Linked DNA regions of Variovorax sp. PBL-E5. The protein of the gene in region 1 interacts with the protein of each later gene in a pairwise test. Links are inferred from orthologs where the notes say so. Each region holds a gene or a part of one and is shown on either strand. Other genes may lie near its edges.

The links. Proteins that work in one complex are often made in the same cells at the same time.
Region 2: the proteins of glnK (region 1) and WDLP6_RS13760 interact in binary tests that used the Escherichia coli proteins (3 or more experiments, as listed by UniProt). The link is inferred for Variovorax sp. PBL-E5 from one-to-one orthologs.

The regions. Positions count from the first base shown.
Region 1 is NZ_LR594671.1:239,744-245,323, forward strand. Bases 1,506-4,290 are described here. They hold glnK (P-II family nitrogen regulator), read left to right. Parts: upstream 1,506-2,621; coding sequence 2,622-2,960; downstream 2,961-4,290. Other genes in these bases: WDLP6_RS01150 (YifB family Mg chelatase-like AAA ATPase), read right to left, coding at 1,506-1,581; WDLP6_RS01155 (TorF family putative porin), read left to right, coding at 1,740-2,561; WDLP6_RS01165 (ammonium transporter), read left to right, coding at 2,987-4,290. Outside these bases: more of WDLP6_RS01150, read right to left, coding at 40-1,505; more of WDLP6_RS01165, read left to right, coding at 4,291-4,519; WDLP6_RS01170 (SMP-30/gluconolactonase/LRE family protein), read left to right, coding at 4,682-5,580. UniProt on the Escherichia coli protein: Involved in the regulation of nitrogen metabolism. Regulates the activity of its targets by protein-protein interaction in response to the nitrogen status of the cell.
Region 2 is NZ_LR594671.1:2,827,674-2,833,629, forward strand. What follows is about bases 962-4,122. They hold WDLP6_RS13760 ([protein-PII] uridylyltransferase), read left to right. Parts: upstream 962-1,328; coding sequence 1,329-3,917; downstream 3,918-4,122. Other genes in these bases: map (type I methionyl aminopeptidase), read left to right, coding at 962-1,299; WDLP6_RS13765 (amino acid ABC transporter permease), read right to left, coding at 3,924-4,122. Outside these bases: purL (phosphoribosylformylglycinamidine synthase), read right to left, coding at 1-348; more of map, read left to right, coding at 475-961; more of WDLP6_RS13765, read right to left, coding at 4,123-4,982; WDLP6_RS13770 (amino acid ABC transporter permease), read right to left, coding at 4,979-5,956.

The sequences.
Region 1 (5,580 bases):
GGACATACCCATCGACGGCTCCTTGCACGCAGGCATGCCTCATCCCGCCGCGCCCAACGCCCGCCGATACTGAACCGCCTCCGCCACATGCGCGGCCTGCATCTCGCCGGCGCCGGCCAGGTCGGCGATCGTGCGCGCGACCTTCAGCGCGCGGTGCGTGCTGCGCGCCGACCAGCCGAGCCTTGCCGCGGCCGCGTGCATGAACTTCAACGCTGCCGGCTCGAGCGCGGCATGGCGGTCGATCTCGGTGCCTTGCAGCGCCTGGTTGGGCTTGCCCTGTCGCGCCAGCGCGAACGCGCGCGCCGCCGCCACGCGCGCACGGATGCCTTCGGTCGCTTCGCCGGCCGGCGCGTCGAGCAACTGCTGCGCCGAGACCGCGGGCACTTCGATGTGCAGATCGATGCGGTCGAGCAGGGGACCGCTGAGCTTGCCCTGGTAGCGCAGCACCTGGTCCGGCGTGCAGCGGCAGGCCTTGAGCGTCGAGCCGAGGTAGCCGCACGGACACGGGTTCATGGCCGCGATCAACTGGAAGCGCGCGGGAAATTCGGCCCGGCGCGCGGCGCGCGCGATCGTGATGCTGCCGGTTTCCAGCGGCTCGCGCAGCGCCTCGAGCGCGGAGCGCGTGAACTCGGGAAACTCGTCGAGAAAGAGCACGCCGTGGTGCGCCAGCGAGATCTCGCCCGGCCGCGGCGGCGAGCCACCGCCGACGAGGGCCACGGCGCTGGCGGTGTGATGCGGGCTCACCGTCGGCCGGCACATCCAGCGCTCGACCGCGAAGCGGCCGCCCAGGCTGGCGATGGCAGCGCTTTCGAGCGCTTCGTCGACGCTCATCGCCGGCAGCACACCGGCGAAGCGCTGGGCCAGCATGGACTTGCCGGAGCCCGGCGGTCCGACCATCAGCAGGCTGTGGTTGCCGGCGGCCGCGATTTCGAGGGCGCGCTTGGCGCCTGCATGCCCTTTCACATCGGCGAGATCGGCGGGGCGCGCCGCCGGTCGCGCGGCCTGCGGCACAACCCGCGCCCATCCGTCTGCGCCGGCTTCGGGCAGCGGCTGGGCTGCATCGGCCGCCAGAAACTGCCGTACGACGTCGAGCAGGTGCGCGGCGCCATACACCTCGGCGCCTGGCACCAGCGCGGCCTCCCGGGCGCTGTCGGCGGGCAGCACCAGCCGCGTGGCGATCCCGCCCATGTGCAGCGCCAGCGCCATCGCGAGCGCGCCGCGCACGGGCCTGAGCTGACCCGATAGCGAGAGCTCGCCTGCGAACTCGTTACCCGCGAGCCGCGACGCCTCGATCTGGCCGCTCGCCGCGAGGATCCCGAGCGCGATCGGCAGATCGAAGCGGCCCGAATCCTTCGGCAGGTCGGCCGGCGCGAGGTTCACCGTGATGCGCTTGTTGTTGGGGAATTCGAGCCCGGCGTTCTGGATCGCCGAGCGCACGCGTTCGCGCGCTTCCTTCACTTCGACATCGGCCAGGCCTACCAGCGTGAAGCTCGGCAGGCCGTTGGCCAGATGCACCTCGACCGTGACGCTCGCGGCTTCCAGGCCCAGCAAGGCACGGCTCTGCACCAAAGACAGACTCATTCCTCTCCCTTTCCCCAAGATGGTGCTTTCCATCTCTTGTTCGATCTGCTGCATGCCCGGCCCGGCGGCGTTGTTACAGCCTTTTGACAGTTTGGCACGCTCCCTGCTTTGACCTGGACTCCATTCCATTTCAAAACACTCCGAGGAGTCTCTCGATGATGCACCGTAAAACCGTCCGGCTACTGGCCGCGGTCGCCTTCGCCGCCCTGCCGATGCTCGCGAGCGCGCAGCTCACCGGCAACGTTTCGCTCACCAGCGACTACAAGTTCCGTGGCCAGGACCAGGACGTGATCGGCAGCAACGGCTACGCCAAGACCCGCTCGGTCAAGCCCGCCGTGCAGGGCGGCTTCGACTACACCTTCGGCGAGAGCGGCTTCTATGTCGGCAACTGGAACTCCAGCGTCAACTGGCTCAACGGCAACAGCATCGAGACCGACCTGTACGGCGGCTACAAGATGAAGGCAGGCGTCTTCGACCTCGACTTCGGCGTGCTCACGTACCTGTACCCCGGCAACACGCGCGGCAACACCACCGAGCTCTACGGCTCGGCCGGCTACACCGACGAGGTGATCGGCTCCTTCACGCTGAAGTACTCGCACACCGTCTCCAAGGACTACTTCAACTACGCGGGCAACAAGGACGGCTCGGGCCTGAGCGGGCGCAACACGGGCTACCTGAACCTGGCCTATTCGAAGGAGATCATGCCCAAGCTCACGCTCAAGGCCGCCCTGGGCTACACGCACATGAGCGCGGACATCCGAAGCCTGGGCTACAAGAGCTACGTCGACTACAACGTGGGCGCCTCCTATGACTTCGGCAACGGCCTGTCGCTGGCCGGCTCGGTGCAGGGCGCCAATCAGAAGAACGCCTACCTGCTGACCGCCAGCCCGGGCGTGGACTTCGGCTTCGGGCCCATCGGCGCCACCACCTACTCGCCCAACAAGGCGCGCTTCATCGTCACGCTGACCAAGACGCTCTAGTCATGAAGAAGCGCGGCCCGCGCGGCCGCGCCGTCCCGTTCCATCGTTAGGAGATCCACCATGAAGCTGGTCACAGCCATCATCAAACCGTTCAAGCTCGACGAAGTGCGCGAAGCGCTCTCGGCCATCGGCGTGCAGGGCATCACCGTCACCGAGGTCAAGGGCTTCGGCCGCCAGAAGGGCCACACCGAGCTGTACCGCGGCGCGGAGTACGTCGTCGACTTCCTGCCCAAGGTCAAGATCGAGGCCGCCGTGGCCGACGAGCTCGTGGAGCGCGTGATCGAGGCCGTCGAAAGCGCCGCGCGCACCGGGAAGATCGGCGATGGCAAGGTCTTCGTCTACGACCTGGAGCAGGTCGTCCGGATCCGCACCGGCGAAACAGGGCGCGAGGCGCTCTGACCGCAAGGCACGAAAGAAAAAACCAAATGAAAAAACTGCTTGTCTCACTCGCGCTCGGCCTGAGCGTGCTCCTGGCCGGCACGGCCGGCTTCGCTCAAACGCCGGCGCCTGCAGCCGACGCGTCGGCCGCGGCACCTGCGGCTGCTGCGCCCGCTCCGGCCGCCGCCGCTGCACCGGCCACAGCCGCCGCCGCATCCGCGCCGGCCGCCGATGCCTCGGCCGCCGCGGCACCCAGCTTCAACAAGGGCGACACCGCCTGGATGATGGTGTCGACGCTGCTCGTGATCATGATGACCGTGCCCGGCCTCGCGCTGTTCTACGGCGGCCTGGTGCGCAGCAAGAACATGCTGTCGGTGCTGATGCAGGTGATGGTCACCTTCTCGATGATCGTGGTGCTGTGGCTCATCTATGGCTACAGCCTCGCGTTCACCGAGGGGAATTCCTTCGTCGGCGGCTTCGATCGGCTCTTCATGAAGGGCATCTTCGATGCGGCCACCGGCGTGTTCGCGCCGGGTGCGACCTTCAGCAAGGGCGTCTACATCCCCGAACTGCTGTTCGCCGCCTTCCAGGCCACCTTCGCCGGCATCACCTGCTGCCTGATCGTCGGTGCCTTCGCCGAGCGCATCAAGTTCTCGGCCGTGCTGTTGTTCATGGCGATCTGGTTCACCTTCAGCTATGCACCGATCGCACACATGGTCTGGTTCTGGATGGGCCCCGACGCCTACGCCAACAAGGACGTGGTCGATGCGATGAACGCCAAGGCCGGCCTGATCTGGCAATGGGGCGCGCTCGACTTCGCGGGCGGCACCGTGGTGCACATCAACGCCGCCGTCGCCGGCCTCGTGGGCGCGGTGCTGGTCGGCAAGCGCATCGGCTACGGCAAGGAAGCCTTCACGCCGCACTCGCTCACGCTCACCATGGTCGGCGCCTCGCTGCTGTGGGTCGGCTGGTTCGGCTTCAACGCGGGCTCCGCGCTCGAAGCCGGCACCAGCGCGGTGCTGGCCTTCATGAACACCTTCTCGGCCACGGCTGCGGCGGTGCTGGCATGGTGCATCGGCGAAGCGCTGATGCGCGGCAAGGCCTCGATGCTCGGCGCTGCGTCGGGTGCCGTCGCCGGCCTGGTGGCGATCACGCCGGCCGCCGGCAATGTCGGCCTGATGGGCGCGATCGTGGTCGGCTTCGTCGCCGGCTTCGCCTGCCTCTGGGGCGTCAACGGTCTCAAGCACCTGCTCAAGGCGGACGACTCGCTCGACGTCTTCGGCGTGCACGGCGTCGGTGGCATCGTCGGTGCGCTCCTGACCGGCGTCTTCAACACCCAGGCGCTCGGCGGTCCTGGCCTGGTGGGCGACTGGGTCACGGCAGCCGTGACCTCCAACGGCATCGGTGCCCAGGTCTGGATCCAACTGAAGGCCGTGGTGCTGACCATCGTGTGGTCGGGCGTGGTGGCCTTCATCGCCTTCAAGATCGCCGACCTCACCATCGGCCTGCGCGTGACCGAGGAAGAAGAGCGCGAAGGCCTCGATATCTCCTCGCACGGCGAAACCGCCTACAACCGCTGAAGCGAACGGGCCGCCGCGCGCGGCCCGCTTCTTGCAACGGAATCAACGGGTTCTCCTTTGGATGTTCAGCCCGCCAGCGCTTCGGTGCCGGCGGGCTTCTTTTTGTGTGCGCGTCGGTGGCGCGTGGGACCTGGTTCCGGTTTTGCGGGTAGATTCATCGCCATGTGGACGACGCTCGACGACAGCCTGTGCCAGCTCGGTGAATCGCCGTTCTGGCATCCGCACGAAGGTGCGCTCTACTGGCTCGACATTCCCGGGCGCGCCGTGTTGCGAACGCGCGGCGGGATCGGTGCTGCCACCGTCGAACGATGGAGCCTGCCCACCGAGCCGGGCTGCATGGCGCCGGCGCGCAGCGGCGGCCTGGTGATCGCGCTGCGCGACGGCATCTACCGCGCGCCGCAATGGGGCAGTCCGCTGCGATTGCTCGCACGCGCCGACTACGACACGCGCACCATGCGCTTCAACGACGGCAAGTGCGATCCGCTGGGCCGCTTCTGGGCCGGCACGCTCAACGAGGCCAAGGACCGGCCGAACGCCGCGCTCTACTGCCTCGACGCGCGCGGCGGCCGCGCGCCGGTGCTCACGCAGATGGCCAACGAAGCCACCACCGCGAACGGGCTCGCGTTCTCGCCCGATGCCTCGACCCTCTACTGGTCCGACACCACGGCGCACCGTGTGCGCGCGTGGGAATGGGCGGCCGCGTCCAACGTGCTGTCGCGTCCCCGCGTGTTCCGCCAGTTCGAGGGCAAGCCCGCGGGCTGGACGCCGGAATCGCCGGTGCGCTACGAGGGCCGGCCGGACGGCGCCACGGTCGACGCCGCGGGCTGCTACTGGGCCTCGATGTTCGAAGGCGGTCAGCTGCTGCGCTTCGCGGCCTCGGGCGAACAGCTGACGGCGCTGGCGACGCCGGTACAGTGTCCGACCATGCCCTGCCTCGGCGGCGGCGACCTGCGCACGCTGTTCGTCACCTCCGCACGGCAGGGCCGGCCCGCATCGGAACTGGCGCAGCGTCCCGCGTCGGGCTACGTGGTGTCGATGCGCGTCGAAACGCCGGGGCTGCC
Region 2 (5,956 bases), 2.6 Mb from region 1 along the record:
TTCGACGCGGCGCAGCGCGAGGCCGCAGTTGTGGGCGATGTCGGTCGCCTTCGAGGCCCAGGGCGACACCGTGCCCAGGCGCGGGGTGACCACGACCGTCGGGCCGGCCTTTCCGGGCGCGGCGAAGGGTTCGCCGTAACTCAGCAGCGCCTCGAAGCGCGCGCGGTCCGCATCCGCGAGCGCCGCGTCGGTCACCACCAGGTGGACGTGGCGGGCGCCGATGCCCTCGATGCGCGGTTCGATAGCCTGCAGGCGCGGCAGCAGCTGGCGCGCCCGGAAATCGCTGAGTGCGCTGCCGCCCTCGAAGAAGGTCACCACGGGGACGACGGGATGGGCAGACGGGTTCACGGGCAACGTCACGTTCGGATCGGCCGGCAGGCCGCGTTGGGAGTCAAGCAATGAGGCGGCGGCCGCTGACTGGGGCCATCCGCGATAACCCTGAAGTTTAACGGGCTCGATGGGATAATTCGGGGCATGAGCATTACCTACAAAGACGCCGAAGGCGTGGCCGGCATGCGCGTCGCGTGCCGCCTCGCGTCCGAGGTGCTGGATTACCTGACCCCGCACATCCAGCCCGGCGTGACCACCAACCAGATCGACAAGCTTGCGCACGACTACATCACCGGGGTCCAGGGCGCGATCCCGGCGCCGCTCAACTACATGGGCGCCAGCAGCACGCCCTACCCCAAGTCGATCTGCACCTCCGTCAACCACGTGGTGTGCCACGGCATCCCGAACGACAAGCCGCTCAAGAAGGGCGACATCGTCAACTGCGACATCACCGTCATCAAGGACGGCTGGCACGGCGACACCAGCCGCATGTTCGTGGTCGGCGACGCCTCGATCGCAGCCAAGCGCCTGTGCGCCTTCACCTACGAAGCCATGTGGCACGGCATCGTCAAGGTCAGGCCCGGCATCCACCTGGGCGACATCGGCTTCGCGATCCAGCGCTTTGCCGAGAGCAACGGCTTCTCGGTGGTGCGCGAGTTCTGCGGCCACGGCATCGGCCGCGGCTTCCACGAGGAGCCGCAGGTGCTGCACTACGGCAAGCCCGGCACGCTGGAAGAACTCAAGCCCGGCATGACCTTCACCATCGAGCCGATGATCAACGCCGGCAAGCGCGACATCAAGGAAGACGCCAAGGGCGGCCAGTACGACGGCTGGACCATCGTCACGCGCGACCATTCGCTGTCGGCGCAATGGGAGCACACGGTCCTGGTCACCGAGACCGGCTACGAGGTGCTCACGCTGTCCGCCGGCAGCCCCCCGCCGCCCGCTTTCGTCAGCGCCGCGGCCTGACGCCGTATCGGCCGCCCGTGGCTGCCATCATGGTCGACATCCCGTCGCTGCGTGACGCCTATCGCGCGCGCAAGCTCGCGCTGTTCGACCAGTTGCGCAGCGCGCGCGCGCCGACGCGCAGCGTCCACACCGCATTGCGGCAGCTGTCGGCGCTGGCCGATGAAACGCTGGGCGCACTGTGGGCCGAGGCCGGATTCGCGCATGCGTTCGCGCTGGTCGCGGTCGGCGGCTTCGGGCGCGGCGAGCTGTTCCCCTATTCGGATGTCGACGTGCTGCTGCTGCTGCCCGACGATCATGCGGCCGACATCGCGCCCGAGCGGCTCGAAGCCTTCATCGGCCAGTGCTGGGATGCGGGCCTCGAGATCGGCTCCAGCGTGCGCACGGTCGATGAATGCCTGGCCGAGGCCTCGAAGGACGTCACGGTCCAGACCTCGCTGCTCGAATCGCGGCTCGTGGTCGGAGACAAGCGGCTCTATGCGGGATTTCGCAAGCGCTTCCTCGCTGCCATCGACCCGCAAGCCTTCTACGCCGCCAAGTCGCAGGAGATGCGGCACCGCCACCAGAAGTTCGACAGCACGCCCTATGCGCTCGAACCCAACTGCAAGGAATCGCCCGGCGGCCTGCGCGACCTGCAGACCATCCTGTGGATGAGCAAGGCGGCGGGCTTCGGCAACCGCTGGGACGACCTCGCGAAGTCCGGCCTGGCCACGCCCTTCGAGGTGCAGCAGATCAAGCGCAACGAGGCGCTGCTGAGCCTGATCCGCGCGCGCCTGCACGTGATCGCCAACCGCCGCGAGGACCGGCTGGTGTTCGACCTGCAGACCGCCGTCGCCGCCAGCTTCGGCTATGCCGGCGAGTCCCAGCGCAGGGCGAGCGAAGCGCTGATGCGCCGCTACTACTGGGCCGCCAAGGCGGTGTCGCAGCTCACGCAGATCCTGCTGCTCAACATCGCCGAACGCCTGCAGCCGCAGGCCGAGGAAGCGACGCGCATCAACGACCGCTTCTTCGAGAAGGCCGGGCTGATCGAGGTGGCGAGCGACGATCTCTACCTGAAGGATCCGCACGCGATCCTCGAGACCTTCCTGCTCTACCAGAAGACGATCGGCGTCAACGGCCTCGCGCCGCGCACGCTGCGCGCGCTCTACAACGCGCGCCATGTGATGGACAGCAAGTTCCGCAACGACCGCGTGAACCACATGACCTTCATGCGCATGCTGCTGGAGCCGCGCGGCATCACGCACGCGCTCAGGCTCATGAACCAGACCTCGGTGCTGGGGCGCTACCTGCGCGTGTTCCGCAGCATCGTCGGGCAGATGCAGCACGACCTGTTCCACGTCTACACGGTCGACCAGCACATCCTGATGGTGCTGCGCAACGTGCGGCGCTTCTTCATCGCCGAGCATGCGCACGAGTATCCGTTCTGCTCGCAGCTCGCCGCGGGCTGGGACAAGCCGTGGATCCTGTACGTCGCCGCGCTGTTCCACGACATCGCCAAGGGCCGCGGCGGCGACCACTCCGAGCTCGGTGCGCGCGACGTGCGGCGCTTCTGCCGCCAGCACGAGATCGAGCGCGAGGACAGCCGGCTGATCGAGTTCCTGGTGGCTGAGCACCTGGTGATGAGCCAGGTCGCGCAGAAGCAGGACCTGAGCGACCCGGAGGTGATCGGCGCCTTCGCCAAACGCGTGGGCAACGAGCGCTATCTGACGGCGCTGTACCTGCTGACCATCGCCGACATCCGGGGCACCTCGCCGCGCGTGTGGAATGCCTGGAAAGGCAAGCTGCTCGAAGACCTCTACCGATCGACGCTGCGCGCGCTGGGCGGACGCATGCCGGATCCGGGCGCCGAGGTCGAGGCGCGCAAGCGCGACGCGCTGATCCAGCTGGCGCTGTATGCGCAACCCTTCGAGGCGCACAAGGCGCTGTGGGAGACGCTCGACGTCGGCTACTTCATGCGCCACGATGCGTCGGAGATCGCGTGGCACACCAAGCAGCTGTCGCGCCACGTGCCGCCGCGCGGCATACCGGTCGATCCGCATGCGCCGGCCCTGGTGCGCGCCCGGCTGTCGCCGGTGGGCGAAGGCCTGCAGGTGGTCGTGTACACGCCCGATCAGCCCGACTTGTTCGCACGCATCTGCGGCTACTTCGATCAGGCCTCGTTCAGCATCCTGGATGCCAAGGTCCACACGGCGAGCAACGGCTATGCGCTGGACACCTTCCAGGTCGTCGCGACCTTCATTCCCGAGCATTACCGCGACCTGATCAGCATGGTCGAGACCGGGCTGGCGAAAACGCTCGGCGAAGCCGGGCCGCTGCCGCCGCCGAGCAAGGGCCGCGTCTCGCGCCGGGTGCGGAGTTTTCCGATCAAGCCGCGCATCAGCCTCCTGCCCGACGAGAAGGCGCAGCGCTGGCTGCTCAACATCTCGGCCAGCGATCGCACCGGCCTCTTGTATTCGGTCGCACGCGTGCTGGCGCGGCATCATCTGAATCTTCAGCTCGCGAAGGTGACGACGCTCGGCGAACGGGTCGAGGACACCTTCCTGATCAGCGGACCGGAATTGCAGGGGCAGCGCGCGCAGCTGGCGATCGAGACCGAACTGCTCGAGGCGCTGGCGGCCTGAGCGTCGCTAGTCCCGGCCGGCAGCGAGTCGCCGCTCCAGCCACCCGGCGTACCTCGCCAACCCGAAGCACATCACCCAATACACCAGCGCCAGGAACAGGTAGCCCTCGAGGTAGAACGGCCGCCATGTCGGATCGCCGCCGAGGGCCAGCCCCAGCGCGCCGGTCAGTTCGAAGAGGCCAACCACGGTCACCAGCGAGGTGTCCTTCAGGGTTCCGACGACGGTGTTGGTAATTGCCGGCACGACCAGTCGCAGCGCCTGCGGCAGCACGATGTCGCGCTGCACCGCCCAGCGGCCGAAGCCGAGCGCCATCGCGGCATCGATCTGGCCGCGCGGCACGGCCTGCAGGCCGCCGCGGATGATCTCCGCCAGGTAGGCCGCGACGAACAGCGCAAGGCCGGCCAGCACGCGCACCAGCACGTCCGGCTGCCAGCTCGCGGGCCACAGCAGCGGCAGCAGGAACGAGGCCATGAACAGCACCGAGATCAGCGGCACGCCCCGCACCAGCTCGATGTAGGTGGCGCTGAGCGTGCGCGCCACCGGCCATTGCGAACGCCGGCCCAGCGCCAGCAGCAGCGACAGCGGAAACGCGAGCGCCAGCCCAACCACCGCGAGCCCGATCGTAAGCGGCAGGCCGCCCCAGCGGCTGGTCGGCACCATGGCCAGGCCGAGCACGCCGCCGCGCATCAGCACCACGAACAGCGCGAGCACGACGACCCACAGCGGCAGCAGCCAGACGCGCCAGCTGCGCGGCCAGGCGCTCAGCATGGTGGTCGCCGACAGCACGCCGACCGCAATCGCCGGGCGCCATTGGTCTTCATAGGGATAGCGGCCGAACAGGAAGGGTCGCCACTTCTCCGCGATCACACCCCAGCAGGCGCCATGCCGCAACGCGCGGCAGGCTTCGGCATCGGGGCGGAACACGGCGTGCACCACGCCCCAGTCGAGCGCGTGCAGGGCCACCCATACGATGAGCAGTGCCAGCACCAGCGTCGCGAGCGCCCGCAGCGGCGAACCCCAGAGGTCCCTGCGCCACTCGATGGCCGGCCGCACCGTACGGTTCATTGCCACCCTCGCAGCGCGACACGCGCGTTGTAGCGGTTCATCACCCCAGAAATCAGCAACGACATCAGCAGATACACCGCCATGATCACCGCGATGCATTCGAAGGCACGGCCGGTCGAGTTGAGCGAGGTGTTGGCAATGGAGACCAGCTCGGGGTAGCCCACCGCGACCGCGAGCGAGGAATTCTTGGTCAGGCTCAGCAACTGGTTGGTCAGTGCCGGCACGATCACGCGCAGGGCCTGCGGCATCACCACGATGCGCAGCTGCTGGTGCGGCGAAAGCCCGAGCGCCTGCGCTGCCAGTTTCTGGCCTTGCGAGACCGACGCGATGCCGGCGCGCACGATCTCAGCCACGAAAGCGGCCGTGTAGAGCGCGAGCGCGATCACCACGGCCAGGTATTCCGGGCTCAGTGCCGCACCGCCGCTGACGTTGAAACTGCCACGTTCGGGCCAGTCGAAATGCGTGGGCCAGAAGCCGCCCTCGCCGGCCACGGGCCAGGGCATCGACAGGCCGCCCTTGCTCAGCCAGAAGCCGGGCGCGAGTTCGAGCGGTTCGGTCGAATCGGGCAGCAGCTGCGTGAGTGCGAAGTACAGCATCAGCAGCTGCACCAGCAACGGCACGTTGCGCACCGTCTCCACGTAGGCCGCGCAGATGCCGCGCACCAGCACGTGCGGCGCCAGCCGGCCGATGCCCAGCAACGTGCCGAACACGACGGCGATCACCGCCGCGGGAATGGAGGCGCGAATGGTGTTGATCAGCCCGGCGAGGAACGCGCGCCAGAAAGGCTGGCCGGCGTCGAAGTCGAGCCAGCCTTCGGAGATCTCGAAGCCGGCCGACTGCAGCAGAAAGTCGAAGCCCGAGCGCACGCCGCGTGCGCGCAGCACCTCCAGCGCGTGGTGGCCCAGCCAGAGCACGCCGCCGAGCACGGCCGCCAGCAACAGGGCCTGCACCGCCCACGCGAGCCAGACGGCACG